DNA from 4 places in the Lysinibacillus sp. NPDC056185 genome. Region 4 is predicted to be linked to each of the others. Evidence: riboswitches for the same ligand, from Rfam matches in the RefSeq annotation. Region 4 holds a riboswitch; each other region holds the start of a gene.
The links. A riboswitch is a leader RNA that binds a small molecule or an ion and turns the genes downstream of it on or off. The one in region 4 is predicted to bind thiamine pyrophosphate.
Positions count from the first base shown of each region.

Region 1: it holds a riboswitch for thiamine pyrophosphate, as region 4 does, so the genes downstream of both, thiM (hydroxyethylthiazole kinase) here and ACMZ42_RS03840 (ABC transporter substrate-binding protein) in region 4, are expected to answer to the same signal.
Region 2: it holds a riboswitch for thiamine pyrophosphate, as region 4 does, so the genes downstream of both, thiC (phosphomethylpyrimidine synthase ThiC) here and ACMZ42_RS03840 (ABC transporter substrate-binding protein) in region 4, are expected to answer to the same signal.
Region 3: it holds a riboswitch for thiamine pyrophosphate, as region 4 does, so the genes downstream of both, thiT (energy-coupled thiamine transporter ThiT) here and ACMZ42_RS03840 (ABC transporter substrate-binding protein) in region 4, are expected to answer to the same signal.

Region 1 covers NZ_JBLLLQ010000053.1:11,336-14,490, reverse strand. Annotated here, with positions in the region: gene mbcS (acyl-CoA synthetase MbcS) at 1-790, opposite strand, end outside; TPP riboswitch at 1,020-1,118, shown strand; gene thiM (hydroxyethylthiazole kinase) at 1,209-1,964, shown strand; gene thiD (bifunctional hydroxymethylpyrimidine kinase/phosphomethylpyrimidine kinase) at 1,964-2,788, shown strand; gene thiE (thiamine phosphate synthase) at 2,778-3,155, shown strand, end outside.
Region 2 covers NZ_JBLLLQ010000016.1:95,831-98,985, reverse strand. Annotated here, with positions in the region: gene thiC (phosphomethylpyrimidine synthase ThiC) at 1-1,602, opposite strand, end outside; TPP riboswitch at 1,736-1,850, opposite strand; gene ACMZ42_RS16015 (AEC family transporter) at 2,331-3,155, opposite strand, start outside.
Region 3 covers NZ_JBLLLQ010000020.1:54,690-57,844, forward strand. Annotated here, with positions in the region: gene ACMZ42_RS18135 (SbcC/MukB-like Walker B domain-containing protein) at 1-309, shown strand, start outside; gene ACMZ42_RS18140 (DUF4870 domain-containing protein) at 522-848, opposite strand; TPP riboswitch at 973-1,081, shown strand; gene thiT (energy-coupled thiamine transporter ThiT) at 1,212-1,772, shown strand; gene ACMZ42_RS18150 (hypothetical protein) at 1,896-2,039, opposite strand; gene map (type I methionyl aminopeptidase) at 2,293-3,048, shown strand; gene ACMZ42_RS18160 (hypothetical protein) at 3,075-3,155, opposite strand, start outside.
Region 4 covers NZ_JBLLLQ010000002.1:291,080-294,234, reverse strand. Annotated here, with positions in the region: gene parC (DNA topoisomerase IV subunit A) at 1-797, shown strand, start outside; TPP riboswitch at 1,259-1,368, shown strand; gene ACMZ42_RS03840 (ABC transporter substrate-binding protein) at 1,550-2,545, shown strand; gene ACMZ42_RS03835 (MTH1187 family thiamine-binding protein) at 2,547-2,837, shown strand; gene ACMZ42_RS03830 (ABC transporter permease) at 2,837-3,155, shown strand, end outside.

The sequences.
Region 1 (3,155 bases), on a different contig from region 4:
TTATATTAAATTTTTCAAGCAATGCAAGGTATGTTGCCGCATCAAAGTGACCTTTGAAAACAAATGCTGTTGCACCACTTCCTAAAGTAGCAAGGAACGGAGTCCAAATCCATTTTTGCCATCCTGGTGCTGCTGTAGCCCAAACAATGTCACCTTCTTGTACACCTAACCAATTTGGAGCAGTAGTTCGCAAGTGCGCATAACCCCAGCTATGTGTATGAACCGCTGCCTTTGGATTGCCTGTTGTACCACTCGTATAAGCTAAAAATGCAATGTCTGTACTCTTAGTCGGCGTAGAACTTATGTAAGTCGTCGGTTGATTTTGCATTTTTTCAAGCAGCGGCTGCCAAGGTTCCTGTGCATGACCAATGACAAATTGCTGTATTTCTTGTAATTTCCCCACATTATCGAATTGTTCAATATAAGGCTCAAATGCTACAACGCCTTTTGCATCGGCATGATTGATTCGATATTCAATATCCTTAGTTCTCAGCATTTCTGAGCTAGGTATAATGGTTAAGCCTGCCTTTAAGGCAGCAATATAGACGATATATGCTTCAACTGATCTGGGCACCATGACCAAAATAACATCACCTTTTTTTAACCCTTGAGATGTAAATACATGTGCTGCCTGGTTCGCCTTTTCAAGTAAAGCTCGATATGTTAAGTACTGAATTTCCTCATCTTCGTTATAAACTAATAATGCATTTTTAGTAGAATCCTGTGCATATTTTTCAATTTCCTCTGAAATGTTATACCATTCTGGTGCGATTAAATCTTCTCTTTTCATGGCAAATGCCCCCTTTTGTACGCTCATTATAAAACTCAATTTTTATCATTTTCAATGGAATTCACTCCAATTCATTAAAGTCGTGACAACTATCATGTTCTGCTATATGGCATCAGTCACGTATTAGTACTATCAATTTCGACTTAGCTTTAGTGCCGTTTTCGCAATGAAGAAAAAAACTCCCTATTGAACACGAGTGAATAATATGGTACATTTTGGTCAACTAAAAGCAAGATTGCAGGGGGACTCATTTAGAGTTGAGAAGGTAAAACCTGACCCTTTGAACCTGTTAGTTAATACTGACGTAGGGAGCAACTCACATCTATTTACTGATGAAAGGCTCTTTTGCGTGTTTTTTTCTACACGAAAAAGAGCCTTTTTTTGCACGCTTACGTCCATCCAACAAGGAGGACTTAAAATGGTATTTCATACTATCCGTAAACAAAATCCACTTATTCATTGCATTACTAATTATGTTGTGGCTAATTTTCAAGCAAATGGCTTATTAGCAATAGGCGCTTCACCAGTTATGGCAGATGACAGTCATGAGGTTGAAGAAATGGTCGCAATTTCCTCAGGCTTATTGATAAATATCGGTACCCTTAACGAGCGAATGAAAGAATCAATGTTACTTGCTGGAAAAAAAGCAAATGCCCTTGGTATTCCCGTCGTTTTAGATCCTGTTGCTGCAGGTGCAACAACTTACCGGAAACAAACGGTACAACAATTACTTAAGGAAATAAATTTTGCGGCTATTCGTTGTAATATCGGAGAGCTTGCAGCTATAGCCGATGTAGAATGGCAACAAAAAGGCGTAGATAGTGGTAGTGGTTCAATTTCTTTAGAAGTTGAGGCACAAAAAGTAGCTCAACTCTACGATTGTATTGTTATTGTGACCGGTGAAAAGGATTTTATTACTGATGGCGAACATCAGCAATGGGTTACAGGTGGAAATTTTCAAATGACAGAAGTTACTGGAACAGGTTGCTTATTGAGCGCCATTTGTTGTGCATCCTACGTCGCAGGAAATAAACCATTCAACCAATTGGTAGAAACATTATCGCTTTATAAAAAAGTGGCTGAACAAGCCGCTTCTTCTACTTCATACATTGGCGATTTTCAAATTGCAGTATTGAACGAACTACATCGCCTTTCCAAGGGTGGTGAACAATAATGCATATTGTAACAACAATTGCTGGTTCTGATAGTGGTGGCGGTGCAGGCATACAGGCTGATTTAAAAACATTTCAGGAATTAAAGGTGTTTGGAACGTCTGTTATTACAGCTTTAACCGCTCAGAATACACTTGGTGTATCGGATGTCTTACCAATTGAAGTTAGTTTTGTTGAGAAACAACTGCAAGCGCTAGTCGAGGATTTTTCAATAAGTGCCGTTAAAACCGGAATGCTGTTTTCCTCTGAAATAATTCAATCAATTGCACAGATTTTAGCTGAAAGAAATATTCCGCTTATAGTAGATCCTGTCATGATTGCAAAAGGCGGTGAAAGTTTATTACAGCAAGAAGCAATTGAGGCATTACGCAGTTGTTTGCTTCCTTTAGCAACAGTCGTAACACCGAACATTCCTGAGGCAGAAACCCTTTCTGGAAGGACAATCAATTCTTTAACAGATATTAAAGAAGCAGCTAAGGTCTTATTACTAATGGGCGTTCAATGCGTCATTATTAAAGGCGGTCATTTAGAGGATAAATGTTATGCTACTGATTATGTATTTTTCCAAGATGGTCGATCATTTTCCATGCAGTCCACTCGTATTGCAACAAAAAATACGCATGGTACAGGCTGTACGTTTTCCGCTGCATTAACTGCTTTTATTGGTCAGGGACTACCTTTAGAAGAAGCGATTGAGGAAGCTAAAAAATTTATTCAATTAGCAATAACTCATGATTTATCTATTGGTAATGGACATGGTCCTACAAATCATTTTGCTTATCAAAACTTGAAGGATTCCTGTGAGGTGATTATTCATGAAACGTGACGATCTACAGCTATATTTTATAATGGGTACAGGTAATGTTTTCAAACAAGAGCCATTAAACATTTTAGAGAAAGCTCTGCAATCTGGAATTACTATGTTTCAATATCGTGAAAAAGGACCAAATACATTAACTGGGCAAGCCTATGAAGATTTTGCTCGCAAATGTCAAAAGCTCTGTCAACAGTATGATGTTCCGTTTATCGTCAACGATGATGTCGAGCTGGCTATAAAACTTAGAGCGGACGGTATTCATATTGGGCAAGAGGATTCTCCTGTGTCGACGGTGCGTAATAAAATTGGCAATATGATTTTAGGTGTTTCTGTTCATTCACATGCTGAATTACAAACTGCTCTACAATATGGTGCT
Region 2 (3,155 bases), on a different contig from region 4:
TCCTTCTGCAGGCAACGTTTCATCGTGGTATTCGACTGCACGCTCTGGATCTAACGAAAGATTGAATTGATCGCGCCAGCGGAATTCAAATCGTGCCTTAGATAGTGCATCGTCACGCTGCTGTGCTCCCGGATGCCCTTTCGCTAAATCTGCCGCGTGTGCAGCAATTTTATACGTAATAACCCCTACACGAACGTCCTCACGATTTGGTAAGCCGAGATGCTCTTTAGGCGTCACATAACATAGCATTGCCGTACCATACCAACCGATCATCGCAGCACCAATAGCCGATGTAATATGGTCATAGCCAGGAGCAATATCTGTTGTTAACGGCCCTAAAGTATAGAAAGGTGCTTCCTTACACACCTCTAACTGCTTATCCATATTTTCTTTAATAAGATGCATTGGTACATGTCCCGGTCCTTCTACCATCACTTGTACATCATGCTTCCAGGCAATTTGCGTTAATTCCCCTAGCGTCTCTAGCTCCGCAAATTGAGCCTCATCATTTGCATCTGCTATAGAACCCGGACGTAAACCATCACCTAAAGAGAAGGCTACATCATAGGTTTTCATAATTTCACAGATTTCTTCAAAATGAGTATATAAAAAGCTCTCTTGATGGTGATATAAACACCACTGCGCCATAATCGAGCCTCCACGAGACACTATGCCTGTTACACGATTAGCCGTTAATGGCACATAGCGCAGTAATACCCCTGCATGAATCGTGAAGTAATCAACACCTTGCTCAGCCTGTTCGATTAACGTATCACGATACACTTCCCACGTTAAATCCTCTGCCACACCATTTACTTTTTCTAGCGCTTGATAAATCGGCACCGTTCCTACTGGCACCGCGGCATTACGGATAATCCATTCACGTGTCGTATGAATATGCTTACCAGTAGATAAATCCATAATGTTATCAGCACCCCAGCGTGTAGCCCACGTCATTTTTTCTACCTCTTCTGCAATAGAGGATGACACTGCTGAATTGCCAATATTGGCGTTAATTTTTACGTGGAAGTTGCGTCCAATAATCATCGGCTCTGCCTCAGGGTGATTAATATTAGATGGCAAAATAGCACGTCCTGCCGCGATCTCTGAGCGCACAAATTCTGGGTCCATATTTTCACGTATCGCTACAAATTCCATTTCTGGAGTAATAATTCCCTTTCGTGCATAGTGAAGCTGTGTTACATTTTTACCTTTCTTCGCGCGTAAAGGCTTTCTAGATAATTCCGGAAAAACATTTTCATTCATTCGCGGATCATCAGCTTTACGGAATCCATTATCTTCTGGCTTGATAGTACGACCTTCGTATTCTTCAACATCACCGCGTTCTTTGATCCATGCACTACATAAAGCTGGCAATCCTTTCGTAATATCCACCTTATACGCAGGATCAGTGTACGGGCCGCTCGTATCATAAACACGTACTGGCGCATTTTCCTCTTCACCAAAGCTTCCAGTCGTTGGACTTAGAGCAATTTCACGCATTGGCACTAAAATATCTGATTGAGATCCTTCTACGTAAACTTTTTTACTTCCTTCAAAACTAGACATAATCGTAATATTCTTGTCGCTAACTGTTGTCATAAACTACTTCGCTCCCTTTTACATTTATATAAGGACCGAATCTAGCTCACCCAAACAAAGACAAAAGCCGAATCCAAAAAATTTTGGATCCGGCTAAGAATGTAAAGGTATAGTTATTGCAAATAACATTGAGTGCAATAATGGTTAACTTTCCCACGCTGGTATGAGCCAGATCAGGTCCAAAGGGTCAAGAAACCTCTATGCGTTTCCCTCTCAGCCTGACTCATCAGACTCCCCTAGTTAATGCTATTAAGTTTGATGATAGTGTAGCAGATATTGCTAATAGATGGAAGCTTCATTTGAATTATTTTTGGCTTATCATTAAAAGTTGTCGATGGTATTCATTAAAACTTGTGCCATGTATATTAGTTGATTGGAGTGGAGGCTGGGCGACTCCTCGGGGATCAGCAATAGAGGAACGAAGGCTAAAACCATCACGTCCTGTGATAACGCCTTCGTGACCAGCATCGTGCTGGCCCGAGACCCTGCAGCGAAGCGAAGCGGCTCATCGGACGCCCCCAGGAAAGCGCACAGCCGGAACGGAATTCAACTTCACGTTATTCGATGAATTCATATACTTTGAAGATTTATCGGAACAAAATCTCATTTTATCGGAACAATTTTAACTTTTATCGGAATATTATCTTGTTTTATCGGAACAATTTTAACATTTATCAGAACAATTTCAGTTTTTATCAACTATGGGCAATCAAATGAGCACCTAGCAGTTAGGTAAACAACAGTTCCGCTACATAAATCACGATTGTCACTGTAATACAGCTTACAATCGTTGAAAATAAAACTGTTTGTGCAGCAGTTGCCGATTCTACGTCATATTCTAATGCCAAACTTGAGCTATTTCGCGACGTCGGGAACGAACTAGCTATAAAAAGTGATTGTGCCACGACACCGTCAAGACCAAGCGCAAAAATGATGAGCAATGCTACGGTTGGCCCTATGACTAGTCGTGTAAAACAGCTAATGAATACCATCTTATTGAACATGGATTTGATTTCAAGCTGTGATAGTTGTGCCCCTAAAGTTATTAATGCTACAGCGATAAAGCCATCTGCCACATGATCTATCGGAATTCTTACAAACTGTGGAATAGCAATATTAAAATAGTTCATTGCCACACCAATAATAAGTGCATGAATAATAGGCATTTTGAGGAAATCTTTCACAATAGACATGCTCGATTTTGTTGAAGAGATTAAATTATACAAGCCATAAGTGTAGGTCGTCATATTTTGAAATATTACAAGAATGACCTGAATTGCTACTCCAATCGGCTGGGTCACAAAAATCATCTGTGCCACTGGAATACCATAGTTACCTGAATTAATTAGGACAACACTATTTTTAAACACTGCCGCCTCTGTTTTTACTAAACCGAGTCCCTTTGCTAGAAAGTGACTAAGCACCATTTGGCTTCCGATAAAGAGTAGGATAAATAACGCAACTTCCCCAAGTACAGACAGCTCTATACTCGTTTCATATAAATTCACAAAAACAGCTGCTGGCATGAAACAATATGTAATAAGTTGGGATAA
Region 3 (3,155 bases), on a different contig from region 4:
GATGTGAAAACACTATCAGGGGGAGAAAAGTTTAATGCTTCTTTAAGTCTTGCCCTTGGGATGGCAGATGTCATTCAAAGCTTTCAAGGTAATATCCGCATTGAAACGATGTTTATTGATGAGGGCTTCGGTTCTCTCGATGAAGAAGCATTAAATAAGGCGATTGATACGCTTATTGATTTACAAGATTCCGGACGCATGATTGGAGTCATTTCACACGTTGCAGAGTTAAAAGCTACAATGCCTGCTGTGTTGCATGTTGAAAAAGCAATGAACGGTCACAGTCAAACATATTTTGAAGTGAAATAACAAAGAGGCGTATTTCTGTTTATATGGAAATACGCCTTTTATGTTATTTTTTTGTTACGTTAGGATTTGTTCCTTTTTTTGCAGCGATTACTTTTTTGACAATCGGGATAACGATAGGTGCTAATTTTACAGCGGTTTTAACAACTTTAGATACTTTCACAAAATAACAGCTCCTTAAGTACTATCTGTTTAAGGAGAGGTTGAGATGAAACTTATCGGATCACGCGAACAGCCTGAACAATATTCCAAATAACGACTCCTAATGAAACGAGAATGTAAATTGCGAATGAAGCAAACCAAATGATAAGAAAATTATTACTACCGTCAAAATTGGTGTTGAATGATAAAGTTGAGAAGACAAAGACTGCAAAGAATATGATTCCGAATGCGACTGGAATTATATGCGAAATCAGTGCTCGAATAGAGTGCCTCTTTACGTCGCTATCTTTTGTAACAAAGTAAACGACTAATGGCACAATAAAGGGTGCGAATAAAATACTGAGATAACTAAAGGCAGATAAAATTTTTTGGTTCTCCATAGTAGTACCTCCTTTTTTAATATTTACGCATGAAAAACGATAAAGTTTCAAAAAAAAATGTGGAAGAGGTTGTAATCGTAACAGTGTTTGCGTACAATGAGGTTGTTCAATTAAATTAAGATGTAACGACCACAAGGGGAGCTGATGATGTCAGCTGAGACTGGGCACGTAATGCCTTGACTCTTCGAACCTGTAAGTTAACACTTGCGTAGGGATTGTGGATAGAAACCGACACTTTTACGATGTGAGGCTCTGTCCTGGCATCGTTTTTTTATCTTTATTGATGCCAGATAGGGACATATTTGCCAACTGATTTCTATTCCTGCTCTTGTATCCTACATCGGAACAAAGGAGAGAATATTTATGGACAATAAAAAACTTTTAATGCTTGTGGAGATTGCGATATTCGCAGCGATTGGCCTTGTACTAGATCAGGTTTCCTTTAAAGTATGGGCACAAGGCGGCTCTGTTAGTCTAGTGATGGTACCAATAATTTTAATAGCATTCCGCTGGGGCCTTATTCCTGGCCTGACAACGGGATTACTTATTGGTGTGATGCAAACAATGTTTGGCGCCTATATTATACATTGGCTACAAGGATTACTTGATTATGGTGTTGCCTTTACAGTAGTAGGCTTGGCGGCCGTTGTTCGCCGACCAGTGCTCGATGCTGCCAAAGATTTAAACAAAAAGAAAATGGCACTTTATATTATTGTAGGAACTGTATTAGCGGGCTTTTTACGTTATGCAGCACATACCATTGCGGGCGCTGTATTTTTCTCAGAGTATGCTGGCGATCAAAATGCGTGGATTTATTCAATCATCTACAATGGAACATATATGCTACCAGCAACGATTTTAACAGCGATTGTCGGTGTTCTACTATTTACAGCAGCACCTCAATTAATGCAACGAAAATCATAATTAGTATGCCCTTCACATAAGTGGAGGGTTTTATTATTATTGAAACTAGAACACCCACCTTTTATACCCTAAAAAGAATCCAAAAGGCGGAGGATTTTTAGAGCTAGATAGGGATGGCATTTGTTAAAACGTATCCATGGATATAGTTGATTGGAGTGGAGACTGGGCGACTCCTTGGGGATTAGCAATAGAGGAACGAAGGCTAAGAACATCACATCCTGTGATAACTCCTTCGTGACCAGCATCGTGTTGGCCTAAGCGGCTCATCGGACGCCCCCAGGAAGCTTTGCTCTGTGCGAAAGCGAAGCGACAGCAACAAATGTGTTTCTGTAGCGAAAGCAAAGCGTCAGCTACAAAGCGCCCAGTCGGAACGGAAATCAACCCCACGCTATAGTGAAGAGCCTGTTTTTCAGCACTTTACAATTCATGATGGCATATAATATTTAAAGCATTTAGCGTTTTTTGTATAAAAAGTTATGTTATATTAATGAATAGACATTAGATGAAAGGGACGTTAAAAATGATTGTAAAAACGCAAGAAGAGATTGAAGCATTTAAAAAAATCGGCCGTATTTGTGCTGAAATTCGTGAGGCAATGAAGGCTGCTACAAAACCAGGTGTAACAACACTTGAATTAGATGAAATTGCAGGTCGTATGTTTGCAGAAGCAGGAGCAATTTCTGGACCTAAAGGGGAGTATGATTTCCCAGGATACACATGTATTAGTGTGAATGAGGAAGTCGCACATGGTATTCCAGGTAAACGTGTGATTAACGAGGGAGATATCGTAAATATTGATGTATCTGGTTCATTAAATGGCTATTTTGCTGATACGGGCATTTCATTTGTAGTTGGTGATGGCTATGAGGATAAAGAAAAGTTATGTCGCGTAGCTAAAAGTGCTTTCGACCGTGCGATGACAAAAGTAAAAGCTGGATCAAAATTAAACCAAATCGGTAAAGCTGTTGAGCGTGAAGCATATGCCAATGATTTAACAGTGATTATGAACCTAACAGGTCATGGTTTAGGTCGTTCTTTACACGATGAGCCAAATCATATTTTAAACTACTACGATGCTTGGGATTCAACAATTATGAAAGAAGGCATGGTTCTTGCAGTCGAGCCATTTATCTCAGCGAAAGCGGAGCATATTGTAGAGTCAGGTGATGGCTGGACATTCGTTACGCCAGACAAATCATTAGTTGCTCAAATCGAGCATTCAATTATCGTTACTAAAGACAAACCAATTATTTTAACTTCTCTAGATGAACAATAAAAAAGCTAAAAATCCTGCTAACCAATTTATTTTTGGTAGGCAGGATTTTTTTTAATAAATAATATACCGACAAGTAGCACTCCGCATAAAAACAAGGCTGCAGTTGT
Region 4 (3,155 bases):
ATACACAGCATCATCTACTGCTGTTTACAAATCGAGGCAATTATATTTATCAGCCTGTCCATGAACTACCTGATATTCGTTGGAAGGATCTTGGTCAGCATATTTCTAGTATTGTGCCGACAGGGGAAGATGAATCTATTATTGCTGTATATGGTTTTGAGACATTTGAACAGGCCAATACGTATATTTTAACGGCTACGAAAGATGGACAAATTAAACGCTCACCTGTAGCAGATTATGCTGTTACACGTTATTCGAAACCAATCAAAACGATGAATGTTAAGTCAGGCGATGAAATGATTTTTGCAGGTATCGTGACAGACGAAGTAGAACTAATGTTAACAACAGATACTGCCTATGCTATTCGTTTCCCAATGGAGGAATTGCCAGTAACGGGTGTGAAAACAGGCGGTGTAAAAGGGATTACGCTGAAAGTCGGAGAAGCATTAGTCGGCATCAATGTTTTACCGCCAAATGCCACGGCATATGTTGCGATTGTGACACATCGTGGTGCGGTGAAGAAAATGAATGTTGCCGAGGTAGAGATGACGAGTCGTGCAAAACGTGGCTTAAAAGTGTTAACAGAATTAAAAGCGAACCCACATCGTATCGTGGCTGTAGTCAAGGTAACTGATGAGGAACGGCTAACAATCGAAACGGAAAAAGGCGTGCAAGAGATCCTTGATGTACAAGCATTAACTCGAGCAGATCGCCATTCCAATGGCTCCTTTAAAGTGGATATAGCTACAGACGGTGCTATTTCACATGTCTTTACGGTCAAAAAAGAAGAGAAATAAAACTGATTTTATAGCCCATGCTCCTTAGAGAGCTGGGCTTTTTTTCTATATAGTCTAATCAAAAGAAAGGGTAGGTGTATAGTGACAATAAAGTTTTTAGGCAAATTGGTGAATCGGGTGTAGCTTTACAAGTAAGTTGTTATGAAGATTACTGATTCTTATTCAACGTCTTACTACTAAAAGCAAAAATTAAAAACCACAAAAGGTTCTTGATTTGATTATCAACAATAGTATTTAACAGTGCCTATTAAAACTTCGAACAATATACCGCTTCTTGATTTCAGGAGGGGATTCCTTTTAAATAAAAAATGTTTTACCAAAAAAAGCGGTGAATATTCTCAGGAAATGGAATTGTTGAAGAGAAAGATGAGGCTTTAAATTATATTTACGGGGCTTTCAGAAAACAGAGCCTTGTCATTTACGGATAGATATGGGTATAATAATCACGAAAAGTTCATATGGAAAGAATGTAGGGGGGCTGGTGTTGCCAGCTGAGATTGTGTCCGATAGACGCTGACTCTTTGAACCTGATTTGGCTCGTACCAGCGTAGGGAACATCTATTCAAAAAGTAAAAGTTTTTGATATTGATTACAAAACGTCTGGGAGGAATCCTAGGCGTTTTTTATGTTTTCAGACTTTTATTCATGCACAGACTTTGGGTTTGGGTGTAAACAGACCGTGAATACGCTTTCTTCTGGTAAACACATTCATTTATGAACAATTTCACACTACTTTACTTGGAGGATTCAGCATGAAAAAATGGTTATTGATCCTGTTGGCTACACTGTTAACATTAGTGGGCTGTAGCGAAAAAGAGGATAAAAAGGATACTAAGGGATTAACAAAAGTATCAGTCGTTCTCGATTGGACACCGAACACAAATCATACAGGTTTATATGTAGCGAAAAAACTTGGCTTCTTTAAGGAACAAGGCTTAGATGTCGATATTTTATTACCTGGCGAAACGGGTGCTGATCAGCTTGTGGCGTCTGGCAAGGCTCAGTTTGGCGTAAGTTATCAGGAAGGGATTACACAGGCCCGTGTGCAAGGTGTACCTTTAGTATCGATTGCAGCGATTATTCAGCATAATACTTCTGGCTTCGCATCCATTGCATCAAAAGGCATTTCGTCACCAAAGGATTTTGAAGGTAAAACATACGGTGGCTGGGGTGCACCACTTGAAAAGGCTGTACTACAATCACTTATGCAAACAGAAAATGCGGATATTAATAAGTTAGATATTGTCAATGCAGGCGATATAGATTTCTTCACAATGATGAAAAAAGATATTGATTTTGCGTGGATCTATTATGCATGGACAGGTATCGAAGCAGAACTACGTGGCGAAAAACTGAACATGCTATATTTAACAGATTATAGTGATCAGTTAGATTATTACACGCCTGTACTCGCTACAAATGAAAAAATGATTAAGGATGATCCTGAGACGGTCAAAGCATTTGTCGCTGCTGCAGCAAAGGGCTATGAATATGCGATAATACATCCGAATGAGGCAGCTGATATTTTACTAGAAGCTGTACCTGATTTAGATAAAAACCTTGTGCATAAAAGTCAGGAATGGCTAGCAGATAAGTATCAAGACGACGCTAAACAATGGGGCGAGCAAAAGCTAGCTGTCTGGGAAAACTACGCGAAATGGATGGCCAGCAACAAAGTTTTAGAGGGCGAATTTAACGCAAAACAAGCATTTACAAACGACTTTTTACCGAAAAAGGAGACAAAGTAATATGGCAAACTCATTAATAAGTGTACAAATTATCCCGAAAACTGAAAAATATGAGGATGTGATCCCATATGTCGATGCAGCGATTGCGGTTATCGACGCTTCAGGAGTTAAATATGAAGTTCACCCGTTAGAAACGACAATGGAAGGTGAGCTACCGGTTTTATTACAAATCATTGAAAAAATGAATGACAAGATGATTGAGCTGGGCGCGATCAATGTCATCACGCAAGTGAAAATTTTATATCAGCCATCTGGTATTACAATGGGTACATTGACGGAGAAATACCAGTGATGAGGCAAGCTTTCAAACAAGGAAGGACGATAATTTTTATCGCCTTCCTCTTATTCATATGGGAACTAATTGTCCGCTTTGCTGATACTCCACATTGGCTTTTGCCTGCACCGAGTGCCATTTTGAAAGAAGGTTTTCAATCGTATGAGACGTTTGTGCCACATGCTTTAGCGACTGTTCAATTAGCACTTCTTGGTCTAGCTATCGGGATAGTATGTGGGCTAACGGTTGCCGTGCTATTACATCGTTTTACGTTTGTGCGGGAGCTATTTTATCCTATTCTGATTATGTCACAGAATGTCCCGGTGCTCGTTCTAG